DNA from 3 places in the Paenibacillus sp. FSL R5-0623 genome. Region 1 is predicted to be linked to each of the others. Evidence: a T-box and tRNA genes for the amino acid it is inferred to sense, from the RefSeq annotation. Region 1 holds a T-box; the other regions hold tRNA genes.

What was found. A T-box is a leader RNA that pairs with one kind of tRNA and senses whether it is charged. The one in region 1 lies ahead of tyrS (tyrosine--tRNA ligase), so its partner is inferred to be a tRNA-Tyr.
Region 2: it encodes a tRNA-Tyr, which carries the amino acid that the T-box ahead of tyrS (tyrosine--tRNA ligase) is inferred to sense. The anticodon was not compared.
Region 3: it encodes a tRNA-Tyr, which carries the amino acid that the T-box ahead of tyrS (tyrosine--tRNA ligase) is inferred to sense. The anticodon was not compared.

Annotation. Positions count from the first base shown of each region.
Region 1 is NZ_CP150233.1:4,100,091-4,106,185, forward strand. Features, by position in the region: gene MKY92_RS17935 (carbonic anhydrase) at 116-691, shown strand; gene MKY92_RS17940 (PadR family transcriptional regulator) at 865-1,431, shown strand; gene MKY92_RS17945 (hypothetical protein) at 1,530-2,027, shown strand; gene MKY92_RS17950 (YxcD family protein) at 2,033-2,311, shown strand; gene tyrS (tyrosine--tRNA ligase) at 2,468-3,730, opposite strand; T-box leader at 3,848-4,075, opposite strand; gene MKY92_RS17960 (DUF4375 domain-containing protein) at 4,174-4,623, opposite strand; gene MKY92_RS17965 (Imm63 family immunity protein) at 4,634-5,086, opposite strand; gene MKY92_RS17970 (YdiU family protein) at 5,179-6,095, opposite strand, start outside.
Region 2 is NZ_CP150233.1:318,754-324,848, forward strand. Features, by position in the region: rRNA gene MKY92_RS01415 (23S ribosomal RNA) at 1-2,674, shown strand, start outside; rRNA gene rrf (5S ribosomal RNA) at 2,750-2,866, shown strand; tRNA gene MKY92_RS01425 (tRNA-Ile) at 2,905-2,978, shown strand; tRNA gene MKY92_RS01430 (tRNA-Ala) at 3,013-3,088, shown strand; tRNA gene MKY92_RS01435 (tRNA-Asn) at 3,090-3,165, shown strand; tRNA gene MKY92_RS01440 (tRNA-Glu) at 3,170-3,241, shown strand; tRNA gene MKY92_RS01445 (tRNA-Val) at 3,364-3,439, shown strand; tRNA gene MKY92_RS01450 (tRNA-Met) at 3,457-3,530, shown strand; tRNA gene MKY92_RS01455 (tRNA-Asp) at 3,556-3,633, shown strand; tRNA gene MKY92_RS01460 (tRNA-Phe) at 3,651-3,726, shown strand; tRNA gene MKY92_RS01465 (tRNA-Thr) at 3,747-3,822, shown strand; tRNA gene MKY92_RS01470 (tRNA-Tyr) at 3,832-3,917, shown strand; tRNA gene MKY92_RS01475 (tRNA-Lys) at 3,928-4,003, shown strand; tRNA gene MKY92_RS01480 (tRNA-Leu) at 4,010-4,090, shown strand; tRNA gene MKY92_RS01485 (tRNA-Gly) at 4,101-4,175, shown strand; tRNA gene MKY92_RS01490 (tRNA-Arg) at 4,183-4,259, shown strand; tRNA gene MKY92_RS01495 (tRNA-Leu) at 4,277-4,355, shown strand; tRNA gene MKY92_RS01500 (tRNA-Pro) at 4,363-4,436, shown strand; tRNA gene MKY92_RS01505 (tRNA-Gly) at 4,447-4,517, shown strand; gene iolD (3D-(3,5/4)-trihydroxycyclohexane-1,2-dione acylhydrolase (decyclizing)) at 4,906-6,095, shown strand, end outside.
Region 3 is NZ_CP150233.1:5,795,201-5,801,295, reverse strand. Features, by position in the region: rRNA gene MKY92_RS25550 (23S ribosomal RNA) at 82-3,009, shown strand; tRNA gene MKY92_RS25545 (tRNA-Asn) at 3,076-3,151, shown strand; tRNA gene MKY92_RS25540 (tRNA-Ser) at 3,155-3,246, shown strand; tRNA gene MKY92_RS25535 (tRNA-Glu) at 3,256-3,327, shown strand; tRNA gene MKY92_RS25530 (tRNA-Val) at 3,394-3,469, shown strand; tRNA gene MKY92_RS25525 (tRNA-Met) at 3,487-3,560, shown strand; tRNA gene MKY92_RS25520 (tRNA-Asp) at 3,588-3,665, shown strand; tRNA gene MKY92_RS25515 (tRNA-Phe) at 3,761-3,836, shown strand; tRNA gene MKY92_RS25510 (tRNA-Thr) at 3,856-3,931, shown strand; tRNA gene MKY92_RS25505 (tRNA-Tyr) at 3,941-4,026, shown strand; tRNA gene MKY92_RS25500 (tRNA-Trp) at 4,033-4,106, shown strand; tRNA gene MKY92_RS25495 (tRNA-His) at 4,136-4,208, shown strand; tRNA gene MKY92_RS25490 (tRNA-Gln) at 4,231-4,305, shown strand; tRNA gene MKY92_RS25485 (tRNA-Gly) at 4,310-4,384, shown strand; tRNA gene MKY92_RS25480 (tRNA-Cys) at 4,391-4,464, shown strand; tRNA gene MKY92_RS25475 (tRNA-Leu) at 4,471-4,549, shown strand; gene MKY92_RS25470 (methyltransferase domain-containing protein) at 4,733-5,659, shown strand; tRNA gene MKY92_RS25465 (tRNA-Asn) at 6,014-6,089, shown strand.

The sequences.
Region 1 (6,095 bases):
TGGAGTAATGCCATCTGCTGACCGTGAAATACTATTAAAGCAAAGGCGTGTAGGACAAGCTGCATCATATGCAAGTGGCCGTGCTCGTCGTATTGGATAACAGGAGGCAATGGACATGAACAACATTCAAGAGATTTTGACTTACAACAAATCATTTGTCGAGACCAAAGAATACGAAAAGTATACGGCTGGCAAGTTTCCAACCAAAAAGATGGTTATCATCACTTGTATGGATACACGTCTGGTGGAATTGCTGCCCAAGGCTATGAACTTGAAAAACGGCGATGTGAAAATCATCAAAAACGCAGGCGCAATTATCTCTCAGCCTTTCGGGAGTGTAATGCGTAGTGTACTTGTCGCCATCTATGAACTGGGTGCAGATGAAGTCCTGGTAGTGGGACACACGGAATGTGGTATGGCTTCCCTTCACGCTGAGACCATGATTGGACATATGGTAGAGCGTGGTGTATCGGAAGAAGTCATGACTACTCTGGAGAATTCGGGCATCCGTTTGCAAAAATGGTTGCGTGGGTTTGACAGCGTTGAGGAAGGGGTAAAACATACTGTGGAAGTGATCAAAAAGCATCCATTACTTCCTCCCAATGTACCCGTCCACGGCATGGTTATCGATTCTGCCACAGGTGAACTTGATCTTGTCGCTGAGGGGTATGGACAACAGGCATCTCTCTAAATGGTTTGGAGTGCGGACCTTATGGTTCGCACTTTTTTTGTCTAAATTAAGGCAGTTGTTCTGTCAGGTTGTCAAACCATACAGTTTCAGTGTACACTTTTTATGAAAGCGGTCAAAGAAAGTAAAAACGATTGTTCTCTCTGACCTAGCCCTAATATTAAGGAGACATGTGCATGAACATACTTTCCTACGGATTGCTCGGGCTGCTTACCCGCGAGGAGTCATCGGGCTATGATCTGATGCTGAAAATCCAGCCTCATTGGCAGGCGAAACACAGCCAGATCTACCCACTCCTGTCCAAGATGGAAAACGATGAGTTATTGGCCTCCCGCTGGGTACAACAGTCTGACAAACCGGACAAGAAAATGTACGCAGTTACGGAAAAAGGCATTGAAAAGCTCTTGGAATGGATGATTACTCCTGTTACCGCACCGGTTACACGCGATGAATTTAATTTGCGTATTTTGTGTGTTGGCATAGCGGAAGACGGAAGCATGAGACGCATTCTTAACGAGCGTAAAAGCTGGTTTATGGAACGCATACGTTATTTCGAAGATCTGAAGTCACGTATACCTCAGGATAATCTTCGTGTAGGCAACCGAGACTTTGGAAGCTACATCCTGGTACAAAAAGGGTTGATGCACGCACAAACAGGCCTGGAATGGTGTCATTGGGTTACCCAATTGCTTGATGGCCAAGCTGCAATTCAAGACCCAAGTCCAAGTGTTTCAGAAATTTAATAAAATTTGAAACGTTGCTGCAAGTTGACCGTATTACATGAGTAAGGTCCATTTTTGGGCGATCCAAACAAATTAATCGGGGGGTTACGATCTTTACAATGAAGAAAAAATTCGGAGTTAAACATCTAATGATGGTATTTATGGCCTTTACATTATTGTTCGCAACAGTAGGAGTAGCCAATCCGGATTCAGCGGATGCTAGACGTGGTGGCGGATTCAAATCCGGTACGAAAAGTTATAGCAATACACCTAAGAAATCCGACAGCAATGTAAGCAAATCGAATACGAATAACAATTCCAGCAATGGAGCAGCTACAACGAACCGTGGCGGATTCTTCGGCGGTGGCGGCGGATTCATGAAAGGCATGATGCTTGGTGGTCTTGCTGGTATGATGTTTGGCGGATTGTTCGGTGGCATGGGCGCTCTGGGTAACATCCTTGGATTGCTCGTGAACGTTGCAGCAATTATGTTGATTGTTATGCTGGCTATGGCACTCTTCAGAGCCATCTCCAATCGTCGCAAACCTGCAGCGGATGGTCGTTATGACCGTCGCAATGATCGTGATGATGACCGTAACAGAAACGGACGGTACTAATCTCTATGGTTCTGAGCATGGATGAAATTGTGAATGCAATCTGTATTCATATGGCAGAACGTAAGGGTGTACGTCCAACCGATGTGAATGTAGAACTGAGCTGGGAAGAAGATACAGGTTATTCCGCTGAAGTTTGGATTCAAGGCCGTAGTCAATATCTGGTGGAGTCCAATATGATTGAAGCGATTCTTCGCTACCTGCACAGTGAATACAACATCCGGGCGTACCGTGAGAATGTACGACTTGATCTGGATGAAGAGATCACAGCGATTGTTAATCAATAAGATAGGTCACTCACTGGCCTGATATACGAAAGACCGTCTCCACTCTGTCACCTGACAGAGATGGAAGACGGTCTTTTTGTTTCTGTATTTGTGGCTTTATTTGTGTGTCTATTGTAGTCTCTATACGTTTCTGTGTTACGTTCTAATTCTTGGAAACTATGATTGGAGTTTAACCAGGCTGTAGTTCTTCTTACCTTTACGGATAATGATGAATTTACCGCCGATGGCATGCTCTGCCGAGACTGTGAATTCAAGCTCCGTGATTTTCTCACCGTTCATGGAGATAGCGCCTTTGGTGACATCCTCACGCGCCTGGCGTTTGGATGGCTCCAGCCCCAGATCTACGAGCCAGTCCACGATATTTTTCGCTTCGCCGTCCGTTTCGAATGTTGGCATTTCCTTGAAACCCTGCTCGATTTCATCTGCTGTCAGGGAACGGATATCACCACTGAACAGCGCCGCTGTAATACGTTTAGCCTGTTCGAGCATTTCTTCGCCGTGAACGAATTTTGTCATTTCTTCCGCGAGTGCTTTCTGTGCTTCACGTCTGTGCGGCTCTGTCTCTACCTTTTCAGCCAAAGCTTCAATTTCTTCTTTGCTCAGGAAGGTAAAGTATTTCAAGTATTTAATGACATCCCGATCATCTGTATTCGCCCAGAACTGGTAGAACTCAAATGGTGTCGTTTTGTTCGGATCAAGCCAAATTGCCCCGCCAGCTGTTTTACCAAATTTCGTACCGTCGGATTTGAGCATGAGCGGAATGGTCAGACCGTACGCCTTCGCTTCAGATCCTTCTTTTTTACGAATCAGATCAAGACCACTCGTGATATTCCCCCATTGATCCGAACCGCCGATTTGAAGCTGTACATCTTCGTTCTGGAACAGGTGCAGGTAGTCGAGTGATTGAAGGATCTGGTATGAAAACTCGGTGAACGAGATTCCGCCTTCCAGTCTGCTCGCAACTACATCCTTAGCTAACATTGTGTTGAGGTTAAAGTTTTTGCCGTAGTCACGCAAGAATTCAATGACATTGATTTTGTGCGTCCAATCGTAGTTGTTCACCATGCGAACCTGATTATCACCGTCTGTTACGAACAACTTCTTCATCTGCGCTGTCAGTGCATCCACATTCTCCTGCACTTGTTCCATCGTTTGCAAAGAACGTTCTGCCTGACGACCACTTGGATCACCAATCGTTCCTGTAGCTCCACCAATCAGAATGACTGGACGGTGTCCTGCCAGTTGAAAACGTTTCAGCATCATGAAGGGAATGAGATGTCCGATATGCATGCTATCCCCCGTAGGGTCAACGCCGCAGTACAGTGAGATTGATTTGGTTTCAGTCAACTCACGCAGTCCCTCTGCATCTGTCTGCTGGTTAATGGCGTCACGCCACTGTAGTTCATCAATAATATTCATGTGTATAACCCCTTTTCTATCCTCAAGATTCAGTCATGATCTACGTTAAATTGCGAAATAACACCCTGGAACGGCTTTTTTTGGACACAAAAAAATCGCCTCCTTGTCTTCATTAGACACAGGGACGATTATCATAACCGTGGTACCACCCAAATTGCATGGACAACACGTGAGCTTAACACGTTATCCATACCACTTTTGGCAATATATCGTTTGCCCATCCGCTTGGCATTACCCAAGTACTCCAGAGTGTAATTCGCAGCCCTTGTATGTATCAGGTTCCATCAACCCCTGACTTTCTGTAACAGGGACAAAGCCGCTACTGCGCTCTATCAACGTGATTCATGTATTCAATTTATAGCAAGTATAGCCGAACGTTTCAGTCATTGCAAGACCAAGTATTAATCTTCGAACAGAACAACGGATGCATAGTTAAAACCAGATTATATGATCATCATGTTCAATATTCCGTGATAATATCCATAGGCTTTCTCCGCGATCTGATCCTCATTGTTCCAAAACTGTTGATCTAACGCATCTAACTGCTGCTCTTGTTCCTTTGTGAGGAATTTAGGTATATCCCACAGTTCGGTAAGCCTTTTATCCTCTTTCAAGTGCTCAATGCAGCCATATGCTGACGTTATGATCTCCACGGCTTGAGTCGCACCAATGATATGTAATGCACGCAACGCGTAACGGTATACCTCTTCCCCCCAGTTGCAGAAAAACTGTATAAAACCGCCATTAAAGACATCCGCCTCTAACAGCCATAGAGCAGCAATGTCCTGCTCGTTCGAAGTCAACGAAACCCAGCCCTGTTCAGATTCATTCTTTTTTTTGATAAATAACACAGCATAGTCATACCATACATCATTAATATCTTGCTCGCTCACGTTACACACCTCACTTTTCTTTATCCATGCCCTCTAACTCCTGACGTTTCCCAGTCTGATGCCAATGTAAATACGGATCCCCGATCTGCTGGAAGGCTTCCAGAACACCCCTGTTCAGGTCCTTCATCACTTCATTTGTATAGTTCAAATGCGTTTGTTTATTATCCACGCCATGTCGTTCCAACAATCCTACATGCGTCGCGGTGAAAATAATATCCTCCATCAACCAATAGATGACTTCATCCGGCTGTTTCACCCGTTTCTCCAATGAGAAGAGACCACGTTCGTATATTCGAACGATATACGTATCTTCTCCAGCCTCTACATAAGGCACCCCATCCCATTTAAAGCTCTCAAACAAGCGGTTAACATAGTTCTGCATCTGTTCCCTAGGGAAAGATGTACGCTCTAAAAGCTGTAAAAGGATGTCTGCCAATTGTTGTTTACTTAACATGTTGGACATGAATGCACCTGCCTCTATAAAAGTAACGTCGATGACAGAATGAAAAAATGAAAAAGCTGCCCAAGGCAGCCTCTTCATTCCATACTGGTCAATCAGGTTCCACAAAAAGTCTGGTACGAAGTATTGCACTGTGCTGGCAGTTCGGCATATTCAGCCTGCTCAGGTGAGTGCGCGAACGGGTCTGAAAGAACTGCCAAAAGCTTCTCCATCACGCTAAGGTCTCCGTGATTCTCAGCTCGCTCAAGGGCTTCCTCGACCCGATGATTTCGGGGAATGACGGCTGGATTGCTTGATCTCATCAACTCCTGAGAGACTTCCTTCGCCCCTCCCTGTCTGTCCAATCTTGCTTTCCACCGCTCATTCCATTCAGCAAATTCTGCCGTGCCAAACAAAGCAGTCCCTTCCAACTTGTCAAAGGTCAATGCCAGGAACGTATTGGTGTAATCTGCACTATGCTTCTCCATGAGTTCAAGAAGATCCTTGATCAGCGCTTCATCTTCGGCCTCTTCATCGGACAAGCCCAGTTTGGCACGCACTCCCTTGAGCCAATGATGATGGTACAATTCAGAAAATTGTGCGATAGCATCCTGAGCGAGTTGCACCGCCTGTTCTTCATCTTCATGCAACAACGGCAGAAGCGTCTCGGCAAAACGAGCCAAATTCCACCCGGCAATATACGGTTGATTACCATAAGCATAGCGACCTTGCCTGTCGATGGAGCTGAATACGGTTGAAGGATTGTAAGCATCCATAAAGGCGCACGGACCATAATCGATGGTCTCACCACTAATGGCCATATTATCCGTGTTCATCACTCCATGAATGAAACCAACACGCTGCCATTGGGCAATGAGTGCCGCCTGCCGTTTAATCACTTCCTGAAGGAGCAAAAGATAGCGATTCTCAGCTTGGGCAACATCAGGAAAATGTCGATGCAACGTATAATCAGCCAACGCCCGAAGATCGTCGATAGATCCCCATCTGGCTGCATACTGGAAGGTTGCTACCC
Region 2 (6,095 bases), 3.2 Mb from region 1:
AGCGAACGCGGAGAAGCCCAAACCAGAGAGCTTGCTCTTTGGGGTTGTGGGACGTCTCACATGGAGTTACAAAGGAACCGGTTAAGCGAAGAGGTCTGGAAAGGCCCGCCAAAGAAGGTAAAAGCCCTGTAGTTGAAAGTCTGTTCCCTCCGAGACGGATCCCGAGTAGTGCGGGGCACGTGAAACCCCGTATGAATCCGGCAGGACCATCTGCCAAGGCTAAATACTTCCTAGCGACCGATAGTGAAGCAGTACCGTGAGGGAAAGGTGAAAAGCACCCCGGAAGGGGAGTGAAATAGAACCTGAAACCGTGTGCTTACAAAAAGTCAGAGCCCGTTTTAGGGGTGATGGCGTGCCTTTTGTAGAATGAACCGGCGAGTTACGTTCCCGTGCAAGGTTAAGGTGAAGAGCCGGAGCCGCAGCGAAAGCGAGTCTGAATAGGGCGACATAGTACGTGGACGTAGACCCGAAACCGGGTGATCTACCCCTGTCCAGGGTGAAGGTGCGGTAACACGCACTGGAGGCCCGAACCCACGCATGTTGAAAAATGCGGGGATGAGGTGGGGGTAGCGGAGAAATTCCAATCGAACTCGGAGATAGCTGGTTCTCCCCGAAATAGCTTTAGGGCTAGCCTCGGAAAACAGAGTCGTGGAGGTAGAGCACTGATTGGGTGCGGGGCCCGCAAGGGTTACCAAGCTCAGTCAAACTCCGAATGCCATAGACTTACTTCCGGGAGTCAGACAGTGAGTGCTAAGATCCATTGTCAAAAGGGAAACAGCCCAGACCATCAGCTAAGGTCCCCAAGTGTGTGTTAAGTGGGAAAGGATGTGGAGTTGCACAGACAACCAGGATGTTGGCTTAGAAGCAGCCACCATTGAAAGAGTGCGTAATAGCTCACTGGTCGAGTGACTCTGCGCCGAAAATGTAACGGGGCTAAACACACCACCGAAGCTATGGCTTGATGCTTTGCATCAGGGGTAGGGGAGCGTTGTATAAGGGTTGAAGGTGTACCGTAAGGAGCGCTGGACATTATACAAGTGAGAATGCCGGTATGAGTAACGAAAAGATCAGTGAGAATCTGATCCGCCGAAAGCCTAAGGGTTCCTGAGGAAGGCTCGTCCGCTCAGGGTAAGTCGGGACCTAAGGCGAGGCCGAAAGGCGTAGTCGAAGGACAACAGGTCGAAATTCCTGTACCACCGTAAGCCGTTATGAGCAATGGGGGGACGCAGTAGGGTAGTGACGCGGACTGATGGATGTCCGTCTAAGCAGTGAGGCTGATGTGTAGGCAAATCCGCACATTGTAAGGCTGAGCTGTGATGGGGAGCGAAAATTACAGTAGCGAAGGTCATGATCTCACACTGCCAAGAAAAGCCTCTAGCCAGGTGATGGTGCCCGTACCGCAAACCGACACAGGTAGGCGAGAAGAGTATTCTAAGGCGCGCGGAAGAACTCTCGTTAAGGAACTCGGCAAAATGACCCCGTAACTTCGGGAGAAGGGGTGCCCCGGTAGTGTGAATAGCACGAGGGGGCCGCAGTGAAAAGGCCCAAGCGACTGTTTAGCAAAAACACAGGTCTGTGCGAAGCCGTAAGGCGAAGTATACGGGCTGACGCCTGCCCGGTGCTGGAAGGTTAAGGGGAGTGGTTAGGGAGTAATCCCGAAGCTGTGAACCGAAGCCCCAGTAAACGGCGGCCGTAACTATAACGGTCCTAAGGTAGCGAAATTCCTTGTCAGGTAAATTCTGACCCGCACGAATGGCGTAACGACTTGGGCGCTGTCTCAACGAGAGATCCGGTGAAATTTTAATACCTGTGAAGATGCAGGTTACCCGCGACAAGACGGAAAGACCCCATGGAGCTTTACTGCAGCTTGATATTGAATTTGGGTACGATCTGTACAGGATAGGTGGGAGCCTTTGAAGCATGAGCGCCAGCTTGTGTGGAGGCAACGTTGGGATACCACCCTGATCGTATCTAGGTTCTAACCTGGTACCGTAATCCGGTGCGGGGACAGTGTCAGGTGGGCAGTTTGACTGGGGCGGTCGCCTCCTAAAGAGTAACGGAGGCGCCCAAAGGTTCCCTCAGAATGGTTGGAAATCATTCGAAGAGTGCAAAGGCATAAGGGAGCTTGACTGCGAGACCTACAAGTCGAGCAGGGACGAAAGTCGGGCTTAGTGATCCGGTGGTACCGCATGGAAGGGCCATCGCTCAACGGATAAAAGCTACCCTGGGGATAACAGGCTTATCTCCCCCAAGAGTCCACATCGACGGGGAGGTTTGGCACCTCGATGTCGGCTCATCGCATCCTGGGGCTGAAGTAGGTCCCAAGGGTTGGGCTGTTCGCCCATTAAAGCGGTACGCGAGCTGGGTTCAGAACGTCGTGAGACAGTTCGGTCCCTATCTGTCGTGGGCGTAGGAAATTTGAGAGGAGCTGTCCTTAGTACGAGAGGACCGGGATGGACGTACCGCTGGTGTACCAGTTGTTCCGCCAGGAGCACCGCTGGGTAGCTATGTACGGACGGGATAAACGCTGAAAGCATCTAAGCGTGAAGCCCCCCTCAAGATGAGATTTCCCAGTATGTAAGACCCCTTGAAGACGACGAGGTAGATAGGCTGGGGGTGGAAGTGCAGCAATGCATGGAGCTGACCAGTACTAATCGGTCGAGGGCTTATCCAATAGCAAGTGATAATTCGCATGTTTCGTTTCGAATCTAGTTTTCAGAGAACAACACTCTGAAATGTAAGCTACGCGTTTGGTGGCGATGGCGGAGGGGTTCCACACGTACCCATCCCGAACACGACCGTTAAGCCCTCTAGCGCCGATGGTACTTGGACCGCAGGGTCCTGGGAGAGTAGGACGCCGCCAAGCGAAACCCCACTGGGGTATTTTTTTTCGAAAATTGATAAGGGCCCTTAGCTCAGTTGGTTAGAGCGCACCTCTGATAAGGGTGAGGCCGGTGGTTCGAGTCCACCAGGGCCCATAGCAAGACCACAACAAGAAATACACCAGAGTATGGGGCCATAGCTCAGCTGGGAGAGCGCCTGCCTTGCAAGCAGGAGGTCAGCGGTTCGATCCCGCTTGGCTCCACCATTCCCTGATAGCTCAGTTGGTAGAGCACTCGACTGTTAATCGAGTTGTCACAGGTTCGAGCCCTGTTCGGGGAGCCAGTAAGGCCCGTTGGTCAAGGGGTTAAGACACCTCCCTTTCACGGAGGTAACAGGGGTTCGAATCCCCTACGGGTCATAGCTATATTTATAGCTTCAACAAGGGATGAGAATCCCAAAGGTTCGTCGGAGGATATACCTCGTTAGCAACTGCTTCGCAGTCTCGAACGAAGTGAGAGTATCCCCTACGGGTCATAATATGGAGGCTTAGCTCAGCTGGGAGAGCATCTGCCTTACAAGCAGAGGGTCGGGGGTTCGATCCCCTCAGCCTCCACCATAAAACTTTTATAACGACGCGGGGTGGAGCAGCCCGGTAGCTCGTCGGGCTCATAACCCGAAGGCCGCAGGTTCAAATCCTGCCCCCGCAATTAACTTTCCTTGAGAAAGTACTATGGAACCGTGGTGTAGTTGGCCTAACATGCCTGCCTGTCACGCAGGAGATCGCGGGTTCGAATCCCGTCGGTTCCGCCATTTTTTTAATGTAGTAAGGCTCGGTAGCTCAGTCGGTAGAGCAGAGGACTGAAAATCCTCGTGTCGGCGGTTCGATTCCGTCCCGAGCCACCATTTATAACACTATGTAATACGCCGGTGTAGCTCAACTGGTAGAGCAACTGACTTGTAATCAGTAGGTTGGGGGTTCAAGTCCTCTCGCCGGCACCATGTAATCCTGGAGGATTAGCGAAGCGGCCAAACGCATCAGACTGTAAATCTGCTCCCGTACGGGTTCGGTGGTTCGAATCCATCATCCTCCACCAGTTTTTCTATGAGTCATTAGCTCAGTTGGTAGAGCACCTGACTTTTAATCAGGGTGTCGAAGGTTCGAGCCCTTCATGACTCACCATTATATGCGCGTGTGGCGGAATTGGCAGACGCACTAGACTTAGGATCTAGCGTCTTTGACGTGGGGGTTCAAGTCCCTCCACGCGCATCCTTTATTTGCGGAAGTGGCTCAGCGGTAGAGCATCGCCTTGCCAAGGCGAGGGTCGCGGGTTCGATTCCCGTCTTCCGCTCCAATATTTTGCGCCCTTAGCTCAGCTGGATAGAGCGTTTGACTACGAATCAAAAGGCCGGGAGTTCGAATCTCTCAGGGCGCGCCATTATAACTTCATATTTTGCCGGCGTGGCGGAATGGCAGACGCGTTCGACTCAAAATCGAGTGGGAAACCGTGGAGGTTCGAGTCCTCTCGCCGGTATAGATAACGGGATGTAGCTCAGCTTGGTAGAGCACCTGGTTTGGGACCAGGGGGTCGCATGTTCAAATCGTGTCATCCCGATTGTTGTTATGCGGGTGTAGTTCAATGGTAGAACTTTAGCCTTCCAAGCTAATAGCGTGGGTTCGATTCCCATCACCCGCTTAAATATTGATAAGAAAGAGATGGTATTCACCGTCTCTTTCTTTTTTTGCATTCATAGGCATATTGATCATAATTGTATACAAAGATCACGGATTATATGGCTGATTAGCATATACCAGTAATCCCATCCTCATGATATATTTCCCCCCTTTTAAGTCTGTTCTTAGTCATTGTGGAAGATGTTTAAATGGAGAAGGTCTAACACATGTTCGAACACAAGAATATCTTTTCTTTACCGCATTTCATAAAAACGCTTACAAAAATAGCTTGCGTAAATCATTAACCTGTAATACCATATCAATTAAGCGCTTAACCTTTAGGGGTAAGGCGCTTAAACTTAACTTAGATTAAGCGCTTAACCCGTAAAGGAAAGGACGGCGATCAATTCATGAAAACAATTCGACTGACGATGGCTCAGGCACTGCTTCGATACCTGGATCAGCAATATATCTCGGTTGACGGGGTGGAAACCAAGTTTGTGAAGGGAATCATCGGTATTTTTGGACATGGCAATGTAACAGGCATTGGAGAAGCGCTGGAGCGCAGCCCGGGAAGCCTGACGTATATGCAAGGCAAGAACGAACAAGGCATGGTGCATACGGCAGCGGCTTATGCCAAGCAGAAGAATCGTAGACAGATCTATGCATGTACAACATCCATTGGACCTGGTGCTTTGAATATGATTACAGCAGCAGCTACCGCAACGGTGAACCGAATTCCAGTTTTATTGCTGCCTGGAGATAACTTTGCTACACGGGAACCGGACCCGGTACTTCAGCAGTTGGAAGTGAGCAGTGATTATACAATCTCAGCCACTGACCCATTCAAAGCCGTCAGCAAGTACTGGGATCGCATTGTTCGTCCCGAACAGTTGATGATTGCTGTTACACAGGCCATGCGTGTGCTAACCGATCCAGCAGAGACGGGAGCAGTAACGCTCGCACTGCCGCAGGATGTGCAGGCAGAGGCATACGATTATCCAGAATCGTTCTTTGCTCGCAAAGTACATTATCTGGACCGTCGCCCCCCGGTACAAGCAGCCATTGAGCGGGCAACGGAGCAGATTGCCCGAGGCAGAAAGCCGCTGCTCGTTGCAGGCGGCGGTGTGTTGTACTCTGAGGCGTCCGTTCAACTCGTGGAATTCGCCGAGGTATTTGGTATTCCAATCGCCGAGACGCAGGCGGGCAAGAGCGCAGTCTCTTGGGACCACCCACTAAATGTGGGGGCCATCGGGGTTACAGGTTCTCTAGCAGCCAACAGGCTGGCGAGAGAAGCGGATGTGGTGATCGGCGTCGGTACTCGTTTCTCCGATTTTACGACGGCGTCCCGCTCTGCTTTTCAACATCCGGAAGCTTCATTCATCAACATTAACCTGAATGGCATGGATGCCGCCAAGTTAGGTGGTGAAGCCATTCTGGCAGATGCACGCGAAGGATTGCAGACTTTGCAAAAGGAATTGCAGGAAAGACAATACCGAAGTGCATATGGTGCATCCGAAATCGCTGATCTCCGCGCTGAGTGGAATGCAGAAGTGGATCGGCTGTATGCAGCACAGCATGAAGCAGGGCTGGCACAGAC
Region 3 (6,095 bases), 1.7 Mb from region 1:
GCGAGTGATCGAAATGGAGCGACTTTTGGATTTGGACGTAGTCCAAACCAAGCGGAGCGACAGCTCGAACACGAGCGCAATGGTTAAGCTACTAAGAGCACACGGAGGATGCCTAGGCGCTAGGAGCCGATGAAGGACGTGGCGAACAACGAAACTGCCTCGGGGAGCTGTAAGCAAGCTTTGATCCGGGGGTGTCCGAATGGGGAAACCCAGCTGGGGTAATTTCCAGTTACTCATAACTGAATACATAGGTTATGTAGAGGCATACCAGGGGAACTGAAACATCTAAGTACCCTGAGGAAGAGAAAACAATAGTGATTCCGTCAGTAGCGGCGAGCGAACGCGGAGAAGCCCAAACCAGAGAGCTTGCTCTTTGGGGTTGTGGGACGTCTCACATGGAGTTACAAAGGAACCGGTTAAGCGAAGAGGTCTGGAAAGGCCCGCCAAAGAAGGTAAAAGCCCTGTAGTTGAAAGTCTGTTCCCTCCGAGACGGATCCCGAGTAGTGCGGGGCACGTGAAACCCCGTATGAATCCGGCAGGACCATCTGCCAAGGCTAAATACTTCCTAGCGACCGATAGTGAAGCAGTACCGTGAGGGAAAGGTGAAAAGCACCCCGGAAGGGGAGTGAAATAGAACCTGAAACCGTGTGCTTACAAAAAGTCAGAGCCCGTTTTAGGGGTGATGGCGTGCCTTTTGTAGAATGAACCGGCGAGTTACGTTCCCGTGCAAGGTTAAGGTGAAGAGCCGGAGCCGCAGCGAAAGCGAGTCTGAATAGGGCGATATAGTACGTGGACGTAGACCCGAAACCGGGTGATCTACCCCTGTCCAGGGTGAAGGTGCGGTAACACGCACTGGAGGCCCGAACCCACGCATGTTGAAAAATGCGGGGATGAGGTGGGGGTAGCGGAGAAATTCCAATCGAACTCGGAGATAGCTGGTTCTCCCCGAAATAGCTTTAGGGCTAGCCTCGGAAAACAGAGTCGTGGAGGTAGAGCACTGATTGGGTGCGGGGCCCGCAAGGGTTACCAAGCTCAGTCAAACTCCGAATGCCATAGACTTACTTCCGGGAGTCAGACAGTGAGTGCTAAGATCCATTGTCAAAAGGGAAACAGCCCAGACCATCAGCTAAGGTCCCCAAGTGTGTGTTAAGTGGGAAAGGATGTGGAGTTGCACAGACAACCAGGATGTTGGCTTAGAAGCAGCCACCATTGAAAGAGTGCGTAATAGCTCACTGGTCGAGTGACTCTGCGCCGAAAATGTAACGGGGCTAAACACACCACCGAAGCTATGGCTTGATGCTTTGCATCAGGGGTAGGGGAGCGTTGTATAAGGGTTGAAGGTGTACCGTAAGGAGCGCTGGACATTATACAAGTGAGAATGCCGGTATGAGTAACGAAAAGATCAGTGAGAATCTGATCCGCCGAAAGCCTAAGGGTTCCTGAGGAAGGCTCGTCCGCTCAGGGTAAGTCGGGACCTAAGGCGAGGCCGAAAGGCGTAGTCGAAGGACAACAGGTCGAAATTCCTGTACCACCGTAAGCCGTTATGAGCAATGGGGGGACGCAGTAGGGTAGTGACGCGGACTGATGGATGTCCGTCTAAGCAGTAAGGCTGATGTGTAGGCAAATCCGCACATTGTAAGGCTGAGCTGTGATGGGGAGCGAAAATTACAGTAGCGAAGGTCATGATCTCACACTGCCAAGAAAAGCCTCTAGCCAGGTGATGGTGCCCGTACCGCAAACCGACACAGGTAGGCGAGAAGAGTATTCTAAGGCGCGCGGAAGAACTCTCGTTAAGGAACTCGGCAAAATGACCCCGTAACTTCGGGAGAAGGGGTGCCCCGGTAGTGTGAATAGCACGAGGGGGCCGCAGTGAAAAGGCCCAAGCGACTGTTTAGCAAAAACACAGGTCTGTGCGAAGCCGTAAGGCGAAGTATACGGGCTGACGCCTGCCCGGTGCTGGAAGGTTAAGGGGAGTGGTTAGGGAGTAATCCCGAAGCTGTGAACCGAAGCCCCAGTAAACGGCGGCCGTAACTATAACGGTCCTAAGGTAGCGAAATTCCTTGTCAGGTAAATTCTGACCCGCACGAATGGCGTAACGACTTGGGCGCTGTCTCAACGAGAGATCCGGTGAAATTTTAATACCTGTGAAGATGCAGGTTACCCGCGACAAGACGGAAAGACCCCATGGAGCTTTACTGCAGCTTGATATTGAATTTGGGTACGATCTGTACAGGATAGGTGGGAGCCTTTGAAGCATGAGCGCCAGCTTGTGTGGAGGCAACGTTGGGATACCACCCTGATCGTATCTAGGTTCTAACCTGGTACCGTAATCCGGTGCGGGGACAGTGTCAGGTGGGCAGTTTGACTGGGGCGGTCGCCTCCTAAAGAGTAACGGAGGCGCCCAAAGGTTCCCTCAGAATGGTTGGAAATCATTCGAAGAGTGCAAAGGCATAAGGGAGCTTGACTGCGAGACCTACAAGTCGAGCAGGGACGAAAGTCGGGCTTAGTGATCCGGTGGTACCGCATGGAAGGGCCATCGCTCAACGGATAAAAGCTACCCTGGGGATAACAGGCTTATCTCCCCCAAGAGTCCACATCGACGGGGAGGTTTGGCACCTCGATGTCGGCTCATCGCATCCTGGGGCTGAAGTAGGTCCCAAGGGTTGGGCTGTTCGCCCATTAAAGCGGTACGCGAGCTGGGTTCAGAACGTCGTGAGACAGTTCGGTCCCTATCTGTCGTGGGCGTAGGAAATTTGAGAGGAGCTGTCCTTAGTACGAGAGGACCGGGATGGACGTACCGCTGGTGTACCAGTTGTTCCGCCAGGAGCACCGCTGGGTAGCTATGTACGGACGGGATAAACGCTGAAAGCATCTAAGCGTGAAGCCCCCCTCAAGATGAGATTTCCCAGTATGTAAGACCCCTTGAAGACGACGAGGTAGATAGGCTGGGGGTGGAAGTGCAGCAATGCATGGAGCTGACCAGTACTAATCGGTCGAGGGCTTATCCAATAGCAAGTGATAATTCGCGTGTTTCGTTTCGAATCTAGTTTTCAGAGAACGATCTCTGAAGCATATTCCCTGATAGCTCAGTTGGTAGAGCACTCGACTGTTAATCGAGTTGTCACAGGTTCGAGCCCTGTTCGGGGAGCCATATGGAGAGGTGTCCGAGCTGGCCGAAGGAGCACGATTGGAAATCGTGTAGGCGTCACAAGCGTCTCGAGGGTTCGAATCCCTCTCTCTCCGCCATAATATTAAGGCCCGTTGGTCAAGGGGTTAAGACACCTCCCTTTCACGGAGGTAACAGGGGTTCGAATCCCCTACGGGTCATAATAACTTCAAAAAAGAAGTTGATTTTTACAACAAGATTATGATATGATCATAAATGTGTTGTTCGGAGGCTTAGCTCAGCTGGGAGAGCATCTGCCTTACAAGCAGAGGGTCGGGGGTTCGATCCCCTCAGCCTCCACCATATAAACTTTATAACGACGCGGGGTGGAGCAGCCCGGTAGCTCGTCGGGCTCATAACCCGAAGGCCGCAGGTTCAAATCCTGCCCCCGCAATTATACTTTCCTTTGAGAAAGTGATCTGGAACCGTGGTGTAGTTGGCCTAACATGCCTGCCTGTCACGCAGGAGATCGCGGGTTCGAATCCCGTCGGTTCCGCCATTTAATCTTTACATGAGGCAAACTGTTCACTACATCTGCTGTATGGCACTGATGCCCTATATAAAGTGTAAGGAATTAAGATTAGACTTTATTATGGCTCGGTAGCTCAGTCGGTAGAGCAGAGGACTGAAAATCCTCGTGTCGGCGGTTCGATTCCGTCCCGAGCCACCATTTTAAAACAATTTAATATGCCGGTGTAGCTCAACTGGTAGAGCAACTGACTTGTAATCAGTAGGTTGGGGGTTCAAGTCCTCTCGCCGGCACCATGTAATCCTGGAGGATTAGCGAAGTGGCCAAACGCATCAGACTGTAAATCTGCTCCCGTACGGGTTCGGTGGTTCGAATCCATCATCCTCCACCAGTTTTTAGGGGCATAGTTTAAAGGTAGAACAACGGTCTCCAAAACCGTTGGTGTGGGTTCAATTCCTGCTGCCCCTGCCAATTAACTTTTTAGAAAATAACCTTTTGTGGCGATCGTGGCGAAGTGGTTAACGCACCGGTTTGTGGATCCGGCATTCGGGGGTTCAATTCCCCTCGATCGCCCCTTTGTTTTTTCATTTTTTATTGGGGATTAGCCAAGCGGTAAGGCAACGGACTTTGACTCCGTCATGCATAGGTTCAAATCCTATATCCCCAGCCATTATGCGGACGTGGCTCAGCGGTAGAGCATCGCCTTGCCAAGGCGAGGGTCGCGGGTTCGATTCCCGTCGTCCGCTCCAAAATATGGCGCCATAGCCAAGTGGTAAGGCACAGCTCTGCAAAAGCTTTATCCCCAGTTCGAATCTGGGTGGCGCCTCCAGCATATGCCGGCGTGGCGGAATGGCAGACGCGCTCGACTCAAAATCGAGTGGGAAACCGTGGAGGTTCGAGTCCTCTCGCCGGTATATTGAATAGCCCTACATGTTGCTTATGCAATGTGTAGGGCTATTTTTATTTTATATGAAACGATTTATGTGCAGTAAGAAAATCTAGAGTAAGAGAAGATGGACGTTAATAAAGATTGACGTATGATTATATTCGGTATATTGTAGATAAGTAAAGTCGTTAATATAGAGGAGTGAAGTAGAGTGACTAATGGAAAAAATGTATCGGGTACCGATCTGTTATTTGATCTTTCTGTATGGGAAGAGGCATGGAAGAATCGTCCGAGAAGTTCAAAATATAAGAAGAAAAGCGTCCCCGTTAATACAGAAGAAGTTTTTGAGCGGTGGGCCAGGGATTATCATGCACAGTCGTTCACTGAAGAAGGAAAGCGGCGTTCTGAGCGCATTATGGGCTGGATTGAAAACCAGGGAGTAGAGTTTGCCGGCTTGTCCATTCTAGACATTGGAGCGGCCTCAGGCATATTTACCATCCCTTTTGCGGAGAAGGGTGCAAGTGTGACCGCAGTTGAGCCTTCTGAGTTGCTTATCTCCCTTATGAAAGAGACGATACCTCCAGCTCTTGAATCCAATATCGAAATCGTAAATGAACGATATGAAGAAATCTCTATCAAGGATAAGGGTTGGGAGAAGAAATATGACTTTGCATTTGCATCCATGTGTCCGGCGATGTCGGATTGGCAAACGATCGAGCAGGCGATCAATTGTGCCCGGAAGTATGTGTATATAAGTACTATGGCAGGACAGAAGGAACACACACTAATGGATGAACTTAAGGATATACTGGGGGTAACTTCTTCATATAAGGCTGGTGATATGGGTTATATTCAACAATTGTTGTATTTGAAGGGGTATTCATACACCATGATCATTACGAGAGAAGTTAACTCATTTGAAGTATCGGTGGAAGATGTTGTAGAGAAGCTGCCAGAATGGCTTAATACGTATGAGTTACCATCGGATGAAGATTCCCTCAGATTGGCTGAGAAGTATATCCGAGATACATACAAGGATAGTACAGTGACCTTCTCACGCGGAGCAAGGTTTGGTAAAATTCTAATTCAACTTGAGCAGCCAAATATGAAAACAGTTCGCACTATGGATAAGCGATAAATCGTATAGGCTTGTTACGTATACAGGAGCTAGGAATCGGGACGGGCGACTTAGTCTTACGTCTGAGATAACGCTAGAAAGCATTGCACCACCACCACAAGAAGATGCACTTGTGAAACATATGAAGTTAAGATTATAGAAGTGAAATTTGTAAGTGAAGGGAGCAGATATGTGCTCCCTCTTTTTTTGAAGCGAATAATTAGTTGACTATACTAAACAAAATCCTCGGTTACTTGAAGATGTTAAGCTGCTTCATGAGACTGCACATGGGCTAAAGCCAACTTAATTCATACATCGAGACAATGAAAAGCAAAACACAGACCTAGTTTTCAGAGAATGATCACTGAAGCATATTCCATGATATTTCAGTTGGTAGGGCACTCGACGGTTAATCGAGTTGTCACAGGTCCGAGCCCTGTTCGGGGAGCCACATGGA